4 regions of the Mesorhizobium delmotii genome follow, and region 2 is predicted to be linked to each of the others. Evidence: riboswitches for the same ligand, from Rfam matches in the RefSeq annotation. Region 2 holds a riboswitch; each other region holds the start of a gene.

Region 1 (4,724 bases), on a different contig from region 2:
GGCGCGAGGCGCTGCGCGACATGGTCGGCGATCGCCAGGCTTGAGGTCAGGCCGGGGCTCTCGATGCCGAACAGATTGGCCAGGCCCTCCACGCCATGCACCGCCGCATCCTGGATGACAAAGTCGGCATTGGCTTCGCCGGGACCGGAGAGCTTCGGCCGGATGCCGCTATAGGCCGGCTGCAGACTGCCATCGGCCAGGTCCGGCCAGTATTTGCGGATCTCGTCGTAGAAGCGCTCGCCACGCGTTGGATCGACGCGATAGTCGAGTTGATCCGTCCATTCGACGTCAGGCCCGAAGCGGGCGACGCCGTCGAGGTCGAGCGTCAGATGGACGCCGAGCCCGCCGGGTTCGGGCACGGGATAGACCAGCCGCGAGAATGGCGCCCGGCCGGCGACCGAAAAATAATTGCCCTTGGCATAGCGAAGATCTGGCACGAATTGCGGGTCGAGCCCGTCAAGCGCGCCGGCAAGTGCTGTGGCGCCAAGCCCGGCGGCGTTGATGAAGCGCGTGGTGGCGATTTCAAAGCGCTCGCCGCTTGTGCTGTCGACCGTGTCGAGCGCGATGCGCCCGCCCTCGATGCGGCCGCAGACGATGCGGGTGTTGAGGCTGAGCGCCGCCCCGTGCTCCTCGGCGTCGCCCAGCAGCGCAAGCATCAGGGCATGGCTGTCGATGATGCCGGTGGCCGGAGACAAAAGGGCGGCCGTGCACCGCAGCTTGGGCTCCAGCCTGCGCGCCTCTGCTGCAGTCAAGGGCGCCAAATCGCCCGCGCCGCAAGCAGAGGCGTTGGCCAGGATGGAAGCGAGCACCGGCTCCTGTTCGGCATCCGTGGCGACGATGAGCTTGCCGCAGCGCGCATGCGGCACCGCCCGCTCTTGGCAATAACGGTAGAGCTTTTCCCGGCCTGGCACGCAGAGCCGGGCCTTCAGCGATTCGGCCGGATAGTAGATGCCGGCATGGATGACCTCAGAATTGCGCGAACTGGTCCCGGTGCCGATGGCGTTCTCGGCCTCGAGGATCAGGGTATCCATGCCACGCCGCGCCATCTCTCGCGCGATCGCAAGGCCAATGACGCCGGCGCCGGCGACGATGCAGTCGACATGGTCCACGATCAGGCCACCTCAGCCTTGTTGTTGTGCCTGCTGGTGACCCGTTCGGGGATCAAGTCTTGGCGACGCGCACCGCCGGCTTGGCGCAGGTTCTCGCGTTCCGCAGCCTCGAAGCTGAAATTCTGCATGTCTTCCGTCCATCCGCCAGCCCTTCCGAAATGGCTTGACACCCTTACAAGAAACGGATGCACCAAACAGCATTAATCCAGAGGCCGATGCGCGCGCCGAACGGCGGCAGGGCGCACGTCCCGGCATGCAGGACAGGAGCTATCATGGACGCTCGACCGAATTCTCCCGAAGCCCGCGACATCAGCTACCACTTGCACGGCTACACCGATGCCCGCAAGCATGAGGAAGCAGGGCCACTCGTCATCGAGAAGGGCGACGGCATCTATGTCGAGGATCTCGCCGGCAACCGCTATATCGAGGCGATGGCCGGGCTTTGGAGCGTCGCGGTCGGCTTTTCGGAAAAGCGGCTGGTCGATGCGGCGGTGCGCCAGATGTCCAAGCTGCCTTACTATCACGACTTCGGCTCCAAATCGCATTCGCCGCTGATCGATCTCGCCGAGAAGCTGGTGCAGATGGCGCCAGTGCCGATGAGCAAGGCGTATTTCACCAATTCCGGCTCCGAGGCCAACGATACGGCCATGAAGATGATCTGGTACCGGTCGAATGCGATCGGCCAGCCCGCACGCAAGAAGATCATCAGCCGCAATCGTGGCTATCACGGCGTCACCATTGCCGCTGCAAGCCTGACCGGCCTGCCCAACAACCACACTTCCTTCGACCTGCCGATTGCCAATGTGCTGCATACGGCGACGCCGCACCATTGGCGCGATGGGTTGCCAAATGAAAGCGAAGAGCAGTTTTCGAGCCGGCTTGCCGACGATTTGGAAAAGCTGATCCTGGCCGAAGGACCGGAAACCATCGCTGCCTTCTTCGGCGAGCCGATCATGGGCGCCGGCGGCGTCATCGTGCCGCCGGCCGGCTACTGGGAGAAGATCCAGGCGGTGCTGTCGAAATACGACATCCTGCTGGTCGCCGACGAGGTGATCTGCGGCTTTGGTCGAACCGGCGAGATGTTCGGTTCGCAGACCTTCGGCATCAGGCCTGACATCATGGTGCTGTCGAAGCAGATTTCTTCGTCCTATCTGCCGATCTCGGCCCTGCTGATCAACGAAAAAATGTTCGAGCCGATTGCCGACGAAAGCAATCGCATCGGCACCTTCGGCCACGGCTTCACCGGCGGCGGCCACCCCGTCGCGGCGGCGGTCGCGTTCGAGAACCTGAAGCTGATCGAGGAGCGCGACCTTGTCGGCAATGCGTGCAGGGTCGGCGCGCATATGCAGAAGCGGCTGCGCAGCCTCGCGTCGCACCCGCTTGTCGGCGAGGTGCGCGGCGTCGGCCTGATCGCGGCGGTCGAACTGGTCGGCGACAAGGCGAACAAGACGCCGTGGGAGACGGCCGGCGCGCTGGGCGGGCTCGTCAACGGTTTCATGCAGCAGAACGGCGTGATATCCCGCAACATGGGCGACGCGCTGGCTTTCTGCCCGCCGCTGATCATCACCGAGCCACAGGTCGATGAGATGATCGACGCGTTCGAAAGATCGCTTGAAGCCGCCGCCGGCCAGGTCGGATCACCGAGCTGAACAGGGCAGCGAAACAAAGAGGCTGAATGGGCGCTGGTGATTGGCGAAAGCCGAAGCGACATTCAATCTCCCCCCCTTGCGAGAAAGATGTCCGGCAGGGCAGAGGGGATCGCGGCTTCATTCCAGCTTGGGTTCCTCGCCCCCACCAGAGTGGGGGAGAGGTGGCTCGGCGAAGCCGAGACGGAGAGGGGGAACCGCGCCCTACGAAAGCCCCCTCTCCGGCCGCTTCGCGGCCACCTCTCCCCCGCTTCGCGGGAGCGAGGAACCCAGGTCTTGAGAGGTTCGAGGGACAGCACCCTTCGGCCCTGCCGGGCATCTCCCCGCAGGGGGAGATCGGCAGCTTCGCCGGCGGCGCCACGATCGGCAATTGGTCCGAAGCGACTGCCTGGACCATACTTGAACATCCTTCGCGCAGGTGCTACGTCGCTCCCATCGACAGGGGCGCTCCGTACTGCCGGGGCTGAGATGGAAGGTGCCAAGCCTTCGGTCCCTCAAGCTGATCTGGGTAATGCCAGCGGAGCGAGGCGACCATGTTTTCAGGTGCACAGATTTCCCTGTATCCGATGTGCGACGATTTCGTCGGCGTCATCCTCAAAGCGATTTCGGCGATGGATTCCTATCGGCCGAATTTCCGCATCGAGACCGACGACATCTCGACGCTGATCGTCGGCCCGCCGGAACAGCTTTTCCCGGCCATGCGCGACCTGTTCGCATCGGCGGCGGCAAGTGGCGTGCATTGCGTATTATCGGCAACGGTGTCGCGCGGCTGCCCTGGCGAGCCTGACGATCCGATCTGCACACCGATTTCCGGCAGCAGTCACGAACTGTCCCTGGCCGAGCGCATCGGCGCGGCGCGGGCGCATGTCGACAGCGCGAAAAAGCTCGGACAAGAGGTCGCCGCGCAGTTCTCGCTCTATCCGCTCGGCGAGGGCCACCACATGGACGAGATCTACGGCTGCATCGACTTTCTCAAGACTTCGGGCGTCTTCGACAGGTCGAAGAATTTCTGCACCAAGCTTAGAGGCGATGCCGGACCGGTGTTCGCGACGCTATCGGAAGCCTTCCTTCGCTTCGGCGCGCCGCAAGGCCATGTCGCGCTCGACTTTACCGTGTCGGCGAACAGCCCGAGCCCTTGTTAGTGTTGGTTGTCAACGGGTTGCAGCGAAATCCGAAACGGCATCCGGAACGACTACCAGCTTGCCGACAAAGTCCTTGGCGATGAAATCCGCCTGGGCGCGGTGGAAATCGGAGAGCTTGTAGACACCGCCGACCGGCGGCCGGATCTTCTTCTCCTCGATGTAGCGGACGATACGGCGGAAATCGTGTCGCGTGCCCTGGCTGGACCCGTGCAGCTGCAACTGCTTGGGACACATGTGCGCAGATCGAGCTGCACGACCGGGCCGGCAATCGCGCCGGCCGCCGTGTAGCGGCCTTCGGGGCGAAGGTTCGCGCGGTCGGGTGGTGTCTCAGTTTAACTTGCGGCTCACGACCCCAGCCGACCTTGTGCAGTGCCGACCGCCGTTGATATGCTCGATCATTCAGTCAGCGGGGAAGGATGTTCGATATCTCGGGTCGCGACCTGACACTTGGCGCAGCCGGTGCTCATGCTGCATTTGGACTCGACAAGCCGATCACGTTTGTCGACGCGGCCTGCGCTCAACAGGCCGTCGCCCAACCTTTCCGAAAATACAAGGTTGGCGACATTGAAGTCTTCTCTCTGATTGATGGCATGCGTGACGTTCCGCTGCGGGAGGGTATGGTCAGGAATGTCAGCGTCGAACAGGTCAAGGCGGCGTTGCGTGGTGCCGGTTTTCCCGACAATCAGGCGCCCCTGCGGTTTATCGTCATGGCGCTCAAGCTGCGCGATCAAGTGGTCCTGATCGACTCGGGCACGGGCGGTCATCCGATTTATGGTGAAGGGAACGGCCGGCTATTCGAGAGCATGGCCGCGGCGGGCCTTGACCCC
Region 2 (4,724 bases):
GCTCATCGAGCACCAGCAGGTTCGCCGGCCGCGCCAGCACGCGGGCGAGCAGCAGCCGCGCCCGCTCGCCGCCCGAAAGCTCGCGCACCGGCGTGCGCGCCTGTTCCGGTTTGAACAGGAAATCCTTCATGTAGGAGACGACGTGGCGCTGCTCGCCATTGATGACGAGGTTCTCGCCGCGCCCGTCGGTAAGGTATTGCGCCAGTGTCTCTTGCGGATCGACCGCCTCGCGTTTCTGGTCGAGCGTGGCGATCTCCAGATTGGTGCCGAGCCGCACCGTGCCTGAGTCCGGCTTCAATTCGCCGGTCAGCATCTTCAGCAGTGTCGTCTTGCCGGCACCGTTCGGGCCGACCAGGCCGACGCGGTCGCCGCGCTGGATGCGGGTCGAGAAGCCCTTGACCACAGTAAGGTCGCCAAAGCTCTTCTCGATGGTCTTGGCCTCGATCACCAGCTTGCCGGATTCGGCGGCGTCGCTGGCCACCATGGTCGCCGCACCCTCGGCGCCGCGATGGCCACGAAAGCGCTGGCGCATGGTCTGCAGTTCGCCGAGCCGGCGCATGTTGCGCTTGCGCCTTGCAGTCACGCCATAGCGCAGCCAGTGCTCCTCGCGCACGATCTGGCGGCCAAGCTTGTGCTGCTCGCGCTCTTCTTCTTCCAGAACGGTGTCGCGCCATTCCTCGAAATGGCCAAAGCCCTTGTCCAGCCTGCGGGTCTGGCCGCGATCGAGCCAGACGGTGGCGCGCGACACGCGCTCGAGGAAGCGGCGGTCGTGCGAGATGACGATCAGCGCCGAAGAGGTGCGGGCAAGCTCCTCCTCCAGCCATTCGATGACCGACAGGTCGAGATGGTTGGTCGGCTCATCGAGGAGGAGAATGTCGGGCTCCGGCGCCATGACGCGGGCAAGGGCGGCACGGCGCGCCTCGCCGCCGGAGAGATCGCTCGGCCGCTCGTCGCCGGACAGGCCGAGATGCTCCATCAGATAGGTGGCGCGGTAGGGATCGTCGGCGGGTCCGAGCCCCGCCTCGACATAGGCGCGGACGCTGGCGAAACCATCCAAGTCGGGCATTTGCGGCAGGTAGCGCACTGTCGCCGAGGGCTGGCGGAACACCTCGCCGTCCTGCGGCTCTATCAATCCCGCAGCGATCTTGAGCAACGTCGACTTGCCCGAGCCGTTGCGGCCGACCAAAGCGATCTTGTCGCCCGCCGACGCCGTCAGTTCCGCCCCGTCGAGCAGCGGCGTGCCACCGAAGGTCAGTTTTATGCCGTCGAGATTGAGAAGTGGCGGCGCCATGTCAGCTTCCAGGTAAGGGGAATGGGTGGGCGAGCAACAGCGCGCGGCCACTGCTCAGCGCGATTTCCAGCCGGCCCTTGACCTCGTTGGAAATGGTCAGCGACGAACCGAACGCCATCTCGATATGGTTCAGCGGCCATTTGGCGCCGGTCACGGTCAGGCCGGTAAGGTCGGAAAAGCCGAGAATCGAAAACAGCGTGCCATCGGCGTAGTCGAAGCCGGCCTTTCCGCGAAGCAAGGGGGTGCCTTCCTGTGCGCCGCTGGTCAAAAGCACCTCCGTCCCTGCCTCGGCCAGTCGGACACTGAGCGCCAGGTGCAGGAAGGCGTGGTCGGTGCGCTTGCCGCCGAACGCGCCGGCGAGCACGAGACTGGTCGCGCCGCGTTCGAGCGCGGCGGCGATAGCCAGTTCGCCGTCGGTCTTGTCCTTTTCTGCCGGAAACACCTGGCGGGCCACGGCGGCCAGCTCGTCCGGCAAGTCCGCCGGCACCGAATCGAAGTCGCCGACCCAGAGTTCCGGCGTCAGGTTCAGCGTCCGGGCATGGCTCATGCCGGCGTCGGCGGCGATGACACGGGAGCCTTCGACCTGACGGTCGAGCAGCGGCGTGCGGATTAGATCGCCGGCAAGCAGGATGGTGAATTTGCTCATATGCGTGGCCCTTACCAGCCCTGCTTGCGAAACGGAAGGCCGCGTTCCAGATGCCCGGCAAACTTCCGCTTGCGCCGCAACTAGGCCGGGCCTATGTGTCGAAACGCTCTAACGGGGTGCTGGACGCGATCTTCGCGAACCAGCTGAGAGGCGACCATGCCAACCCGCTGAACCTGATCCGGTTTGTACCGGCGGAGGGATTAGACGTTTCGGACAGCCCGACGCCTCAATTCCTTTCAACGCGAACGAAGGAGGCGCCGATGCGTACGTTTTTATACACTCTAGTTTCGGCAGTGCTGCTTGCGGCGACCGTTCCCGCCGGCATCGGGCCGGCATCCGCGCAGGAAAAACTCACCGTCTATACCTATGAGAGCTTCACCGCCGACTGGGGTCCAGGCCGCGCGGTGAAGAAGGCCTTCGAGGCCGAATGCGGCTGTACTCTCGAATTCGTCGCGGTCGCCGACGGCGTCGCCCTGCTCAACCGCGTCAAGCTGGAAGGGGCCGCGACCAAGGCCGACATCGTGCTCGGCCTCGACACCAACCTGACTGCGGAAGCCAAGGCCACCGGCCTGTTTTCGCCGCATGGTGCCGTCATCGACGTCAATGTGCCGGGCGGCTGGAGCGACGATATTTTCGTGCCGTTCGACTATGGCTATTTCGCCGTCGTCTACGACACCGAAAAGCTGAAGACGCCGCCGAAGAGCCTGAAGGAATTGGTCGAGGGCAATGCCGATGAGAAGATCGTCATCCAGGATCCGCGCACCTCGACGCCCGGTCTCGGCTTGTTGTTGTGGGTGAGGTCGGTTTATGGCGACAAGGCGCCGGAAGCCTGGGCAAAGCTTAGGGCAAAGGTGCTCACCGTGACGCCGGGCTGGAGCGAGGCCTATGGCCTGTTCACCAAGGGCGAGGCGCCGATGGTGCTGTCCTATACCACCTCGCCGGCCTATCACATGGTCGCCGAAAACACCGAACGCTATCAGGCGGCGTCCTTCGAGGAGGGCGAGTATCTGCAGATCGAGGTTGCCGGCATCACCACGTCAGGCGCGAAGAACCCGTTGGCGAAACAGTTCCTGACTTTCATGACCGGACCGAAATTCCAGGATGTCATCCCCGAGACCAACTGGATGTTCCCTGCCGGCAAGACCGACAAACCGCTCAATCCGGCTTTCGACAAGCTCGTCAAGCCGACCAAGACTTTGCTTTTCAGCCCCGAAGAGGTCGCCGCCAATCGCAAGGCCTGGGTCGACGAATGGCTGTCGGTGATGAGCAAGTAGCTTGTGATTGAAAGATGATTACTCTACGGCGCCCCCCTCTGTCCTGCCGGACATCTCCCCCTCCAGGGGGGAGATCGGATGTCACTTCCGCTTTCGCCAATCGCTACAGTCGAAAGATTGAGGCGAGGGTGAAGCTGCCAATCTCCCCACTTGAGGGGGAGATGTCCGGCAGGACAGAGGGGGGTGGGCGGGAACTCGACCTCAGCCATATTTTCTGCTTCGACGATCGTTGAACTAGGCAGGGCGGCATGCATACCGGATATCCTGCCGATCCCCGCGTCACTGCCGGCACCATCGCGCTTGCCGCTGTTGCGCTGCTGATCGGCGGAGCGTTCGCCGGGCTCATCGTCGAAGGCGCCCGCGACCCGTCCGGCGCCATGTCGGCCTTCGATTCCTACCTCTTCCGCGTCGCCCGTTTCACGCTGTGGCAGGCTTTGCTGTCGACACTGCTTTCCGTCGTGCCGGCGCTGTTCGTTGCGCGGGCGTTGTCGCGGCATCCGCGCTTCTTTGGTCGCGGCCTGATCCTGCAGCTCTTCGCCGTGCCGCTTGCGCTGCCGGCCATCGTCGCCGCACTCGGCATTCTGGCTCTCTATGGCCGTGCCGGCTATTTCGCCGGCGTGCTCACCGCGATTGGCGGTCAGGGCTGGCCGGGCATATACGGCCTGTCCGGCATCCTCGTCGCCCATGTCTTCTTCAATCTGCCGCTGGCCACGCGGCTGTTCCTTGAAGCGCTGACGACAGTGCCGGCCGACCAGTGGCGGCTGGCGAGCCAGCTCGGCATGGGCGCCAGACCCGCCTTCCGGCTGATCGAATGGCCGACGCTGCGCGCGGCGTTGCCGGGCGTCGCTGGGCTTGTCTTCATGCTCTGCATCACATCCTTTACCATCGTGCTCACGCTGGGCGGCGGGCCGCGTGCGACGACATTGGAGGTCGCCATCTACCAGGCACTGCGTTTCGATTTCGATCCTGCCCGCGCGGTGACGCTGACACTGCTGCAGATCGCGCTGACCTTCGTCGTTGTGCTGGCATTGATGCGGCTTGGCGCCAACACTGTCGGCGACGCCAATCTGCCGGTGGCACCGCGCCGCTATCTTTCGGCCGGCACGGCCGAGACCGTGCTGAACACAGCATTGATCGTTCTCGCATTGCTGTTCGTCGCCGGGCCGATGGCTGCCATGGTGACGTCAGGCCTTGGCGCCGATCTCGGCCGGCTGGCGGGCGAGATCGCGGTGCGGCAGGCGACGCTGACCAGCGCCGTGCTCGCCCTGCTGGCGGCGCTGCTTTCAGTGGCGCTGTCGCTGTCGCTCGTCATGGCACGACGGGCGCTGGCCTTGAGGCGTCGCGTCGGCGCCAGGACGCTGCTCGAATACGCCACCGATACCGGCGCCGGCTTCGTCCTCGTCGTGCCGCCCATCGTCATCGGCGCCGGCTGGTTCCTGCTCCTGCGTACTGTCAGCGACGTCTTTGCCATCGCCCCTGTCATGGTCGTCACCGTCAATGCGGTAATGGCGAT
Region 3 (4,563 bases), on a different contig from region 2:
AGTCGCACAGGGATGTGAACGATTGCGCCGCTGCAAAACGGAACGGGCCATGCTTGGCACGATCCAGATGGCGGCGCTCCCGCCTGGCGTCCGAGCGGCGGCGCCGCATGCTGTCTCGACCCGAGCTTCACAGCAAACAGATGCTGTCGGTATCGAACGAAAGTGTCAGATATCGGACATACGAACCGTGTCCCAAACCTCTGCTTAGTGCTCAGCCTGACCCCCAAAAAGCAAAAAAGAAGGGGAGCGCGACGAAGTTGCGCCGGCCAATTTAAGTGTCAGCGCGGAGCTACCTCTTCAGGATGGCACGTCGCTTGCTGCTCCGCATCGAACGCCGACGGCCAACCCACACAACGGAGATGGATATTGGTTCAGAAGTGCTGAATCCCTGATGTAACTGAAAGAGTTTGACTGACAGTTGTGTGGAAGCGCAGCAAGGCAATAGGCGTTTTGCCTTTTCTTTAAGCCTGACGCTGGTCGAATCTCACCTCCTTCGGACAGTTGATGACCAACCACAGTTGTTTTTCAATAAGTCATGCAGTTGAAGAAGTGAGATTAAGCAAAATTACAAGTATCACTCGGCTTACTCTTAAAGTACACCGGAACTCCTCTAGTCAACTAAGTATCGCGCATTCCTTAGGCACGAAGGAGGAGCGCGATGCACATGTTTTTTCTCCTCGGATAGGCCACGGGTTCGCTCTTTGACGCTTCCGACTTTAACCTTTGAATCGAGATCCAGAATGAACGTAAGCAGCCTTCTTCTCGGCTCAGTTGCGGCCCTGATCTCCGTTTCCGTCGCTCGCGCGGCGGACGAAGTCTCCGCGCCGGGCCCGACCGAATACGTCAAGGTCTGCGACGTCTACGGTTCGGGCTACTTCCATATCCCCGACACGGAGACCTGCGTGCGCATCGGCGGCTACATCCGTTACGACGTCGGCCTCGGGGATGTCCGATCGTATGACGGGACAAGAACCTCCGATGTGAGAACTGGCGAGGCTCAGGGCACCTGGCGAAACAACACGCGTTTCACGTTCAAAACTTGGACGCGCCAAGAGACCGAACTCGGCGCACTGAAGACCTATACTGAAACCCGCGTGAACTTCGGCAACCGCAACGCTCATCCGGGTCCGGACAGTCCTCACAACTATAGCTTCAACAGCGGCGTCAAGCTGACTTCCGCCTGGATCCAGCTTGGTGGCCTCCGAGTTGGTAAGGACGAGTCGGCCTTCGACACGTTTACAGGCTACGCCGGGAACGTCCTCAATAACATACTCGTTCCGTACAGCGACTTCGATACCAACGTGGCTCAGTATTACTTCGATGCCGATAATGGCTTTTCGGCTCTGGTTTCACTTGAACAAGGGTCGGGTGTAGTCGGTACTATCGACAGTCATGTTCCGCACGTCGTCTTCGGCGTGAAACAGACGCAGGGCTGGGGCGCGATCACTGGCGTAATCGCTCGTGACAGCGACTACGAAGCTTTGGCCGGCAAGGTCCGAGTCGATGTCAATGTCACAGATGACCTGTCGCTATTTGGAATGTTTGGCTACGGCTCCATTGGCAATCTCAGCGATGACCCAACTAACGCAGTCGCCGCTCACGGTCGCGGCTTCTACAAAATTTGGAGCGGCAATTGGGCTTTGTGGGCCGGCGCCACTTACACGTTCGACGAGAAAACTTCGTTCAACCTTCAGGTCTCGGGTGATCAGCTCAGGAACTCTGGTCTGGCTGCAAACGTCGCCTATATGGTCGTTCCAGGTTTCACAGTCACAGCCGAAGTCGACTATGCCCACTACGGCAACTTCGGCGTCGGCACGCTCGACCGTTCCGGCGTGAACTGGACTCACCTCGGCAAAAAGAACAGCCTCGGCGGCATACTCCGATTCCAAAGCTCATTTTAGCGGAATCGAAGCTGCATCTCGGGTGGGCTGTAAAGCGGACCCAATCCCGCAAACGCTTGAGGACATTGCAAGCAAGCGTGCCAGGCTGAAACCTCGCCCTCAGGCGGACGATGTTTTTCGCCGAGCCGAACCGTGCGCCGGCTTTCGGTCGAACCGCCTCAGGAGCCTCTCGGTGAAGATCCGGCGCTGGCCTTATGAATTCGCGCATCGAAACCGCCTGCGTGGAGCCGGATTTCGACAACCCGCGCCCCTGCGACGGCAGATCGGTCAACTGGCGCATTAGTGACTGTGGGAAGCGGCGGGCCGGCGGCCGCAACTCGGACAGCACGAGTCCATCGCCTTCGGCCCGGCCACAGCCACTGTCGGCCTGCGGGAGAAGTTGGACAATCGAAGGCTCGGGTGAAATCAGCGGGCGGAAGGCATGGAGCACAGGCAAATCACGGCGTCGACCGCGATTCCGACTCTTGGAACGTATTCGCACCAACAGTGAATACCGGAACCTGCACCAATGTGCGGAAGAATCCTGTTCGTCGAACTATGGGTGGCGCCACTAGCGAGCTTTGTCAGCTCGTTCAGCTATAGCATCAGGCCGTTGTTGATAGTTGCCGACACTAGCCGCCATGTCGCCAACCGCGCATGCAGTGCTGTTCATGGATCTCGCTGGATGGCACACAAGGGCAAATCGCGACGTGCCGGAGAACCCATGCCGTTTCCTGCCGTCGCGATGCCCCCGAACTAAAACCGGTGAAAAACCTCGGGCAAATACCTGCGCTCCAACTTGCTCTCAAACTGGCCTTCGAACCTACGAGCCCATCATCAACGCGGCGTGCGAGGCTTGGCAGAACTCATCCCAAGTCCAGAAAGCATCACGTCAATCGCAATGACGTGTGGGTGCAAGTCGTCGGTAATCATCCACGACCCCCGGTGTAAGCCATTTGGTATGGCATCCACAAACGGATGCTGCCAACTAGGCGATTGCTGCTTTCGGCCGGACCCGAATGCGCTTGACAAAACGGAGCCGGCCCGTTCAACCTGAGGCATTCACCAGGGGAGTCCCGGCAAGGGGCTGAGATACTGCTGGCTTTCGCGGCGCAGTGACCCGTTGAACCTGATCCAGTTCATACTGGCGTAGGGACGGTGCAAGCGCTTTGCGGGAGTTTACGCCCGAGGTCCTGTTTCGGCAGGTCAACAGAAGCGTCTTTTCATCCTTCCGGCACAGAACTGGGTCTCCAATGCATGAGCAAAGGAGCCTCAAGATGAATGCCCTCACCCCGGCGGTCTCGACGGGACCACTGCCCGCCTCGCGGAAAATCCACAACCCCGGCGTCCTCCACCCGCAAATCAGGGTGCCGATGCGCGAAATCTCCGTCCATCCGACTGCCGGCGAACCGCCTGTCACCGTTTACGATCCGTCCGGCCCCTATACGGACCCGACTGTCGAAACCAGCATCGAAAAAGGCCTCGCCAGGTTTCGCCATGAATGGGTTACGGCACGCGGCGACGTCGAATTTCACGATGGCCGCAGTGTCAGGCCGGAGGACAACGGCTTCGCGTCAGGTGAGCGCCTGACGCCGGAGTTTCCCGTGCGCCACCGGCCGCTAAAGGCAAAAACGGGCAAAGCGGTGACGCAGCTTGCCTATGCGCGCGCCGGGATCATCACCCCCGAAATGGAGTTCGTCGCCATTCGCGAGAATCTCGGCCGCGAGAGCTTACGCGGCGGGATACAGCGCGACGGCGAGTCTTTCGGCGCGGCGATCCCGGACTTCGTCACGCCGGAATTCGTGCGCGACGAGGTGGCGCGCGGGCGGGCTATCATTCCAGCCAACATCAACCATCCGGAGAGCGAGCCGATGATCATCGGCCGCAATTTCCTGGTCAAGATCAATGCCAATATCGGCAATTCAGCCGTCACCTCGTCGATGGCCGAAGAGGTCGAAAAAATGGTCTGGGCGATCCGCTGGGGGGCCGACACCGTCATGGACCTGTCGACCGGTCGCAACATCCACAACATCCGCGAATGGATCGTCCGCAATTCGCCGGTGCCGATCGGAACCGTGCCGCTCTACCAGGCGCTTGAGAAGGTCGGAGGGATCGCCGAGGACCTGACCTGGGAAATCTACCGCGATACGCTGATCGAACAGGCCGAACAGGGCGTCGACTATTTCACCATCCATGCCGGTGTGCGGCTGCACTACATCCCGCTGACGGTCGACCGGGTCACCGGCATCGTGTCGCGCGGCGGTTCCATCATGGCCAAGTGGTGCCTGCATCATCACCACGAAAGCTTCCTCTACGAGCATTTTGAGGAAATCTGCGACATCTGCCGCGCTTACGATGTGTCCTTCTCGCTCGGCGACGGCCTTCGTCCCGGCTCGATCGCCGACGCCAACGACGCAGCGCAGTTCGCCGAACTGGAAACACTCGGCGAGTTGACAAAGATCGCCTGGGCCAAGGATTGCCAGGTCATGATCGAGGGGCCGGGCCATGTTCCCATGCACAAGATCAAGGAGAACATGGATAGGCAGCTCGAAGTCTGCGGCGAGGCGCCCTTCTACACGCTTGGCCCGCTGACCACCGACATCGCACCCGGCTACGACCACATCACCTCAGGCATCGGCGCAGCGATGATCGGCTGGTACGGCACGGCGATGCTCTGCTATTT
Region 4 (4,724 bases), on a different contig from region 2:
TCGACCAGGCCAAAGACGTCCGGCTGCAGCGTATCGTGATTGCCGATCACCTCGAGCTTGATCCAGTTCGTGCCGAAGACCTCGCGCGCCATCTTTGCGGTCGTGACAGCTTCCTTGACGGAGTGGCAACCGGCGGTGTTGGGCAGGACGTGCAGCCGCAGCGACTGGATGAGCGACCAGAATTTCTCCCCACCCCTGCCGCCGGCCATTTCGCGGCGCAATGAGACGGTCACCGCGGACGCGCAGGATGCCTTGACCGCATCGGCAAGAATGGCGGGCGAGGGGTACTGTGCGGTGCCGAGAAGCAGGCGCGACGGAAGCTTGGTTCCGTAAAGCTCGATCACGTTACTAACCTCCTTGCATGGGTGAGAGAATTTCGATCCGGTCGCCGTCCTTCAGCTGGAACAGCGCCCGCTCAGTCGCGTGCACAAGGTCGCTGTTCACGGCCGTTGCAAGCCAGTTGCCTTCGTAGTCAAGCGCCGCGAGAAGCTCCGCCAGGGTGGCGGCGGTGATCTCATGCGCTTTGCCGTTGACCGTCAGTTTCATCAGCAAGTTCCACCGGTTTGTCAGAATCGAAAACAAGGTCGGCCGCCCGGCGCGCCATGGCGGGGGCCAGAAGGAAACCGTGGCGGTAGAGCCCGTTGATCGCGACGGTCCTGCCATGCGCTTCGACGCGCGGCAGGTTGTCGGAAAATGCCGGGCGAATGCCGACCCCCGTCTCAACGATCGCGGCCTCGCCGAAGGCGGGATGAACCGAATAGGCGGCGTTCAGAAGTTCCATCATCGCCCGTGCCGTGACCGGCTCCGTGGACAGGCTCTCGACCATCGTTGCACCCGCCATGAAATGGTGGTCGGCGCGCGGCGCCAGATAGAGCGGCAAACGCGGGTGCAGCAGCCTGACCGGGCGCGACAGCGAGATGTCCGGTGTACGCAGGATCAGCATCTCGCCGCGAACGCCGCGAAGCCTTTCATCGCCGTACGCCATTCCCATGCAGTCGATCTCGCGGTCGAATCCCGTCACGTGCCGGGCGTCCACTCCGAAGCGGAACTCGACGCCGCTTCCGGCGAGTTTTTCATGCAGCGCCGCCATTGCACGGCGTGGGTCGAGATGGGCTTCGCCCGGGAAGAACAGCCCGCGACGGAAGCGGCCGGCGAGATCGGGTTCCAGGAGCGCGATTTCGTCTTCGTCGACCCGCCGATAACCCGACGTGCGGCTTGCAAACCGGTCGAGTTCGCCCGCATCCCGCGGCATTGCCAAAACGAGCGTTCCGGCCCGCGTGACATGATCCGGCAGGACCGCATCCCACCAGTCGGCGGCATCGCGTCCGAGATCCAGCACCGGCTGCTCGGCGCTTTCGCGCTCGCACCAGGGCGCCAGCATGCCGCCGGCCATCCATGATGCGTTGCCGCCAAGGCCATGCCGGGTCTCGGCAATGGTTACCGCAGCACCGCGGGCGGCGAGTTCGAAGGCGGCGGTGAGGCCGGCGACGCCGGCCCCTTTGACCAGCAGCCTCATGACGGCTCCGGCATCTTCGGCATGGGCGGTTCGCCGTCCACCGGCATGTAAAGATTGCCGCCCTCGCGGTACTTCGCGGCCATCGCCGCCATGCCCTCTTTCTGTGCCTCGGCCCGAATGTCGTGGGAGATGCGCATCGAGCAGAATTTCGGCCCGCACATCGAGCAAAAATGCGCCAGCTTGTGCGCCTCCTTGGGCAAGGTCTGGTCGTGGAAGGACCGCGCGGTTTCGGGGTCGAGCGACAGGTTGAACTGGTCTTCCCAGCGGAACTCGAATCGCGCGCGGGAAAGGGCATCATCCCTCACCTTCGCAGCCGGATGTCCCTTGGCGAGGTCGGCGGCGTGCGCGGCTATCTTGTAGGTGATGACGCCCGTCTTGACGTCGTTGCGGTCGGGGAGACCGAGATGCTCCTTGGGCGTGACATAGCAGAGCATCGCCGTGCCGTACCAGCCGATCATCGCCGCGCCGATGCCTGAGGTGATGTGGTCGTAGCCGGGTGCGATGTCGGTGGTCAGCGGCCCAAGCGTGTAGAACGGCGCCTCGCCGCAGACGGCGAGCTGCTTGTCCATGTTCTCCTTGATCTTGTGCATCGGCACGTGGCCGGGCCCCTCGATCATGACCTGGCAGTCCTTGGCCCAGGCGATCTTGGTCAGCTCGCCGAGCGTTTCTAGTTCGGCGAATTGCGCCGCGTCGTTAGCGTCGGCGATCGAGCCGGGACGAAGGCCGTCGCCTAGCGAGAAGGACACGTCGTAGGCTCTGGCAATGTCGCAGATTTCCTCGAAATACTCGTAGAGGAAGCTCTCGCGGTGATGATGCAGGCACCACTTGGCCATGATGGAGCCGCCGCGCGACACGATGCCGGTGACCCGGTCAACCGTCAGCGGGATGTAGTGCAGCCGCACGCCGGCATGGATCGTGAAATAGTCGACACCCTGCTCGGCCTGTTCGATCAGCGTGTCGCGGTAGATTTCCCAGGTCAGGTCCTCGGCGACGCCTCCGACCTTTTCGAGCGCCTGGTAGAGCGGCACGGTGCCGATCGGCACCGGCGAATTGCGTAGAATCCATTCGCGGATGTTGTGGATGTTGCGGCCAGTCGAAAGGTCCATGACGGTGTCGGCGCCCCAGCGGATCGCCCAGACCATTTTTTCAACCTCTTCGGCCATCGACGAGGTGACGGCGGAGTTGCCGATATTGGCGTTGATCTTCACCAGGAAATTGCGGCCGATGATCATCGGCTCGCTCTCGGGGTGGTTGATGTTGGCGGGAATGATGGCCCGCCCGCGTGCAATCTCGTCGCGTACGAATTCCGGCGTGACGAAGTCGGGGATCGCGGCGCCGAAGGCTTCGCCGTCGCGCAGCACGCTGCCGCGCAGGATCCCGCGGCCGAGATTCTCGCGGATGGCGACGAATTCCATTTCGGGTGTGATGATGCCGGCGCGAGCATAGGCGAGCTGGGTCACCGCCTTGCCCGCTTTGGCCTTGAGTGGTCGATTGCGGATGGGAAATTCCGGCGTCAGCCGTTCGCCTGATGCGAACCCGTTGTCCTCCGGCCTCACACCGCGGCCTTCCTGGAATTCGACATCGCCGCGCGCCTTGATCCATCCGTGCCGAATCCGGGCAAGGCCGTTCTCGATGTTCGTTTCAACCGTCGGATCGGTATAGGGGCCGGACGGATCATAGACGGTAACCGCCGGTTCGCCGGCCGTCGGATAAACGGCGATTTCCCGCATCGGCACCCTGATCTGCGGATGGATCGAGCCGGGTTTGTGGATTTTCCGCGAGGCGGGCAGTGGTCCCGTCGACACGGCGGGGGTGAGGGCATTCATCGTGAGGCTCCTTTGCTCATGCATTGGAGACCCAGTTCTGTGCCGGAAGGATGAAAAGACGCTTTGGTCTGCCTGCTTACAGGTTTTCGGGCGTAAACTCCCGCAAAGCGCTTGCACCGTCCCTACGCCAGTATGAACTGGATCAGGTTCAACGGGTCACTGCGCCGCGAAAGCCAGCAGTATCTCAGCCCCTTGCCGGGACTCCCCTGGTGAATGCTTGGAATTGAACGAGCCGGCACTGCTTTGTCAAGCGCCTTCGGCCAGTGGCGGTGATCGGCGGTCGAACAAACCCGAGGAAAACGCTCGCACATGTGTCGGCGACAAATCACGCTCCGGAGACCTGGCGACGGATCAACGGGACCTGCCAAACCGTCGGACTAAAGATCAATCCTTATGATGATCACGCCTCCAATCGGCACCAAAGGTTTGCGAGGAGATCGCCTCGATCCGCCCTGCCTGGTCAGCGCGGCGAATTCCTTTTCGCGGGCGTGTCGACAGGTTGGCCACAATACTGGTGAGGGAAACGGAAGAGCAGATCGATCAACCGCTCGGGCATGTCGATGAAGGCATCGACCTGTTGCCGGAATTGATCGTAGCGCTTCAGAAATGGTTTCGTCGGGAAGGTCGCGTTCGCGAGGCAGCATCCGCACCGGTCGCGCCAGCATTTCACAGCCGAAAAACCCGCCACTCTTGAGGGCAAGAGCGGCGGGCTTTTGCAGAGCTACTCGAACTGAATACGCGTTCCCACTCACATTGGCTGCGGATAATAAGGCGGCATTAACATGCAAAATTCACGCATCTAAATCGATCCGAATGCAAGATGAAGCGGGCTCGGAGGTTCCGGGCCGAAATCGCTGTCCCCGCCCAATCCATAAAGCGTCAGCTATCAGAAAATCCGCGCTTGACGCTACGTAAGGTCTCGTGTTTTTCGCTGTGCGGGGAACGACTTCCAGTCTCGGTCCAGGGCGACGAAAATGAGGGGCAGCAATGGTGGCTGGCGAACCAAACGACGTGCGCGTCAAACGCGCCGGTGGCGGATGGGTCGTTCATATTGTTGAGGACGGCAAACTGACAGTTCATCGGTTCAAGACACAGTCTCCCGCCGAGAATTTCGCCGAAGGCCAACGAGCCAGGCTCGGCCTTGCTGGCAGGCCACCGGATTTGGGAAGACGTTGGATGGCTGGTGAGCCTTTGGCGCCGGCGGGAGAAACACATCGCCGAAGGGCCATTTCAACGCTATTTGCGGCCGTTCGGCTGGCCATATTTACGATGATGGTTGGCACCGCTGCCGATGCGGAAGACGACTATGTGACCTGCCTCATCGACACGGCGGCAAAGATCATGAAAAGCCAGGTCGTCAAGGACCCGGCCGCGGCGCTGGA

The links. Region 2 has a riboswitch for thiamine pyrophosphate ahead of thiB (thiamine ABC transporter substrate binding subunit). Riboswitches for the same ligand answer to the same signal wherever they lie in the genome.
Region 1: it holds a riboswitch for thiamine pyrophosphate, as region 2 does, so the genes downstream of both, BQ8482_RS13440 (YkoF family thiamine/hydroxymethylpyrimidine-binding protein) here and thiB (thiamine ABC transporter substrate binding subunit) in region 2, are expected to answer to the same signal.
Region 3: it holds a riboswitch for thiamine pyrophosphate, as region 2 does, so the genes downstream of both, thiC (phosphomethylpyrimidine synthase ThiC) here and thiB (thiamine ABC transporter substrate binding subunit) in region 2, are expected to answer to the same signal.
Region 4: it holds a riboswitch for thiamine pyrophosphate, as region 2 does, so the genes downstream of both, thiC (phosphomethylpyrimidine synthase ThiC) here and thiB (thiamine ABC transporter substrate binding subunit) in region 2, are expected to answer to the same signal.

Annotation. Positions count from the first base shown of each region.
Region 1 is NZ_FUIG01000023.1:14,891-19,614, forward strand. Features, by position in the region: gene BQ8482_RS13430 (NAD(P)/FAD-dependent oxidoreductase) at 1-1,109, opposite strand, end outside; gene BQ8482_RS40070 (hypothetical protein) at 1,112-1,237, opposite strand; gene BQ8482_RS13435 (aspartate aminotransferase family protein) at 1,382-2,758, shown strand; TPP riboswitch at 3,186-3,298, shown strand; gene BQ8482_RS13440 (YkoF family thiamine/hydroxymethylpyrimidine-binding protein) at 3,289-3,897, shown strand; partial or broken gene BQ8482_RS13445 (zinc-binding dehydrogenase) at 3,907-4,202, opposite strand; gene BQ8482_RS13450 (MBL fold metallo-hydrolase) at 4,314-4,724, shown strand, end outside.
Region 2 is NZ_FUIG01000043.1:42,251-46,974, forward strand. Features, by position in the region: gene BQ8482_RS25635 (ABC-F family ATP-binding cassette domain-containing protein) at 1-1,291, opposite strand, end outside; gene BQ8482_RS25640 (thiamine diphosphokinase) at 1,293-1,937, opposite strand; TPP riboswitch at 2,040-2,154, shown strand; gene thiB (thiamine ABC transporter substrate binding subunit) at 2,198-3,211, shown strand; gene thiP (thiamine/thiamine pyrophosphate ABC transporter permease) at 3,460-4,724, shown strand, end outside.
Region 3 is NZ_FUIG01000029.1:108,949-113,511, reverse strand. Features, by position in the region: gene BQ8482_RS19310 (porin) at 741-1,901, shown strand; TPP riboswitch at 2,938-3,054, shown strand; partial or broken gene thiC (phosphomethylpyrimidine synthase ThiC) at 3,158-4,563, shown strand, end outside.
Region 4 is NZ_FUIG01000019.1:76,708-81,431, reverse strand. Features, by position in the region: gene BQ8482_RS11270 (thiazole synthase) at 1-344, opposite strand, end outside; gene thiS (sulfur carrier protein ThiS) at 349-546, opposite strand; gene thiO (glycine oxidase ThiO) at 515-1,516, opposite strand; gene thiC (phosphomethylpyrimidine synthase ThiC) at 1,513-3,342, opposite strand; TPP riboswitch at 3,444-3,560, opposite strand; gene BQ8482_RS39145 (hypothetical protein) at 4,330-4,724, shown strand, end outside.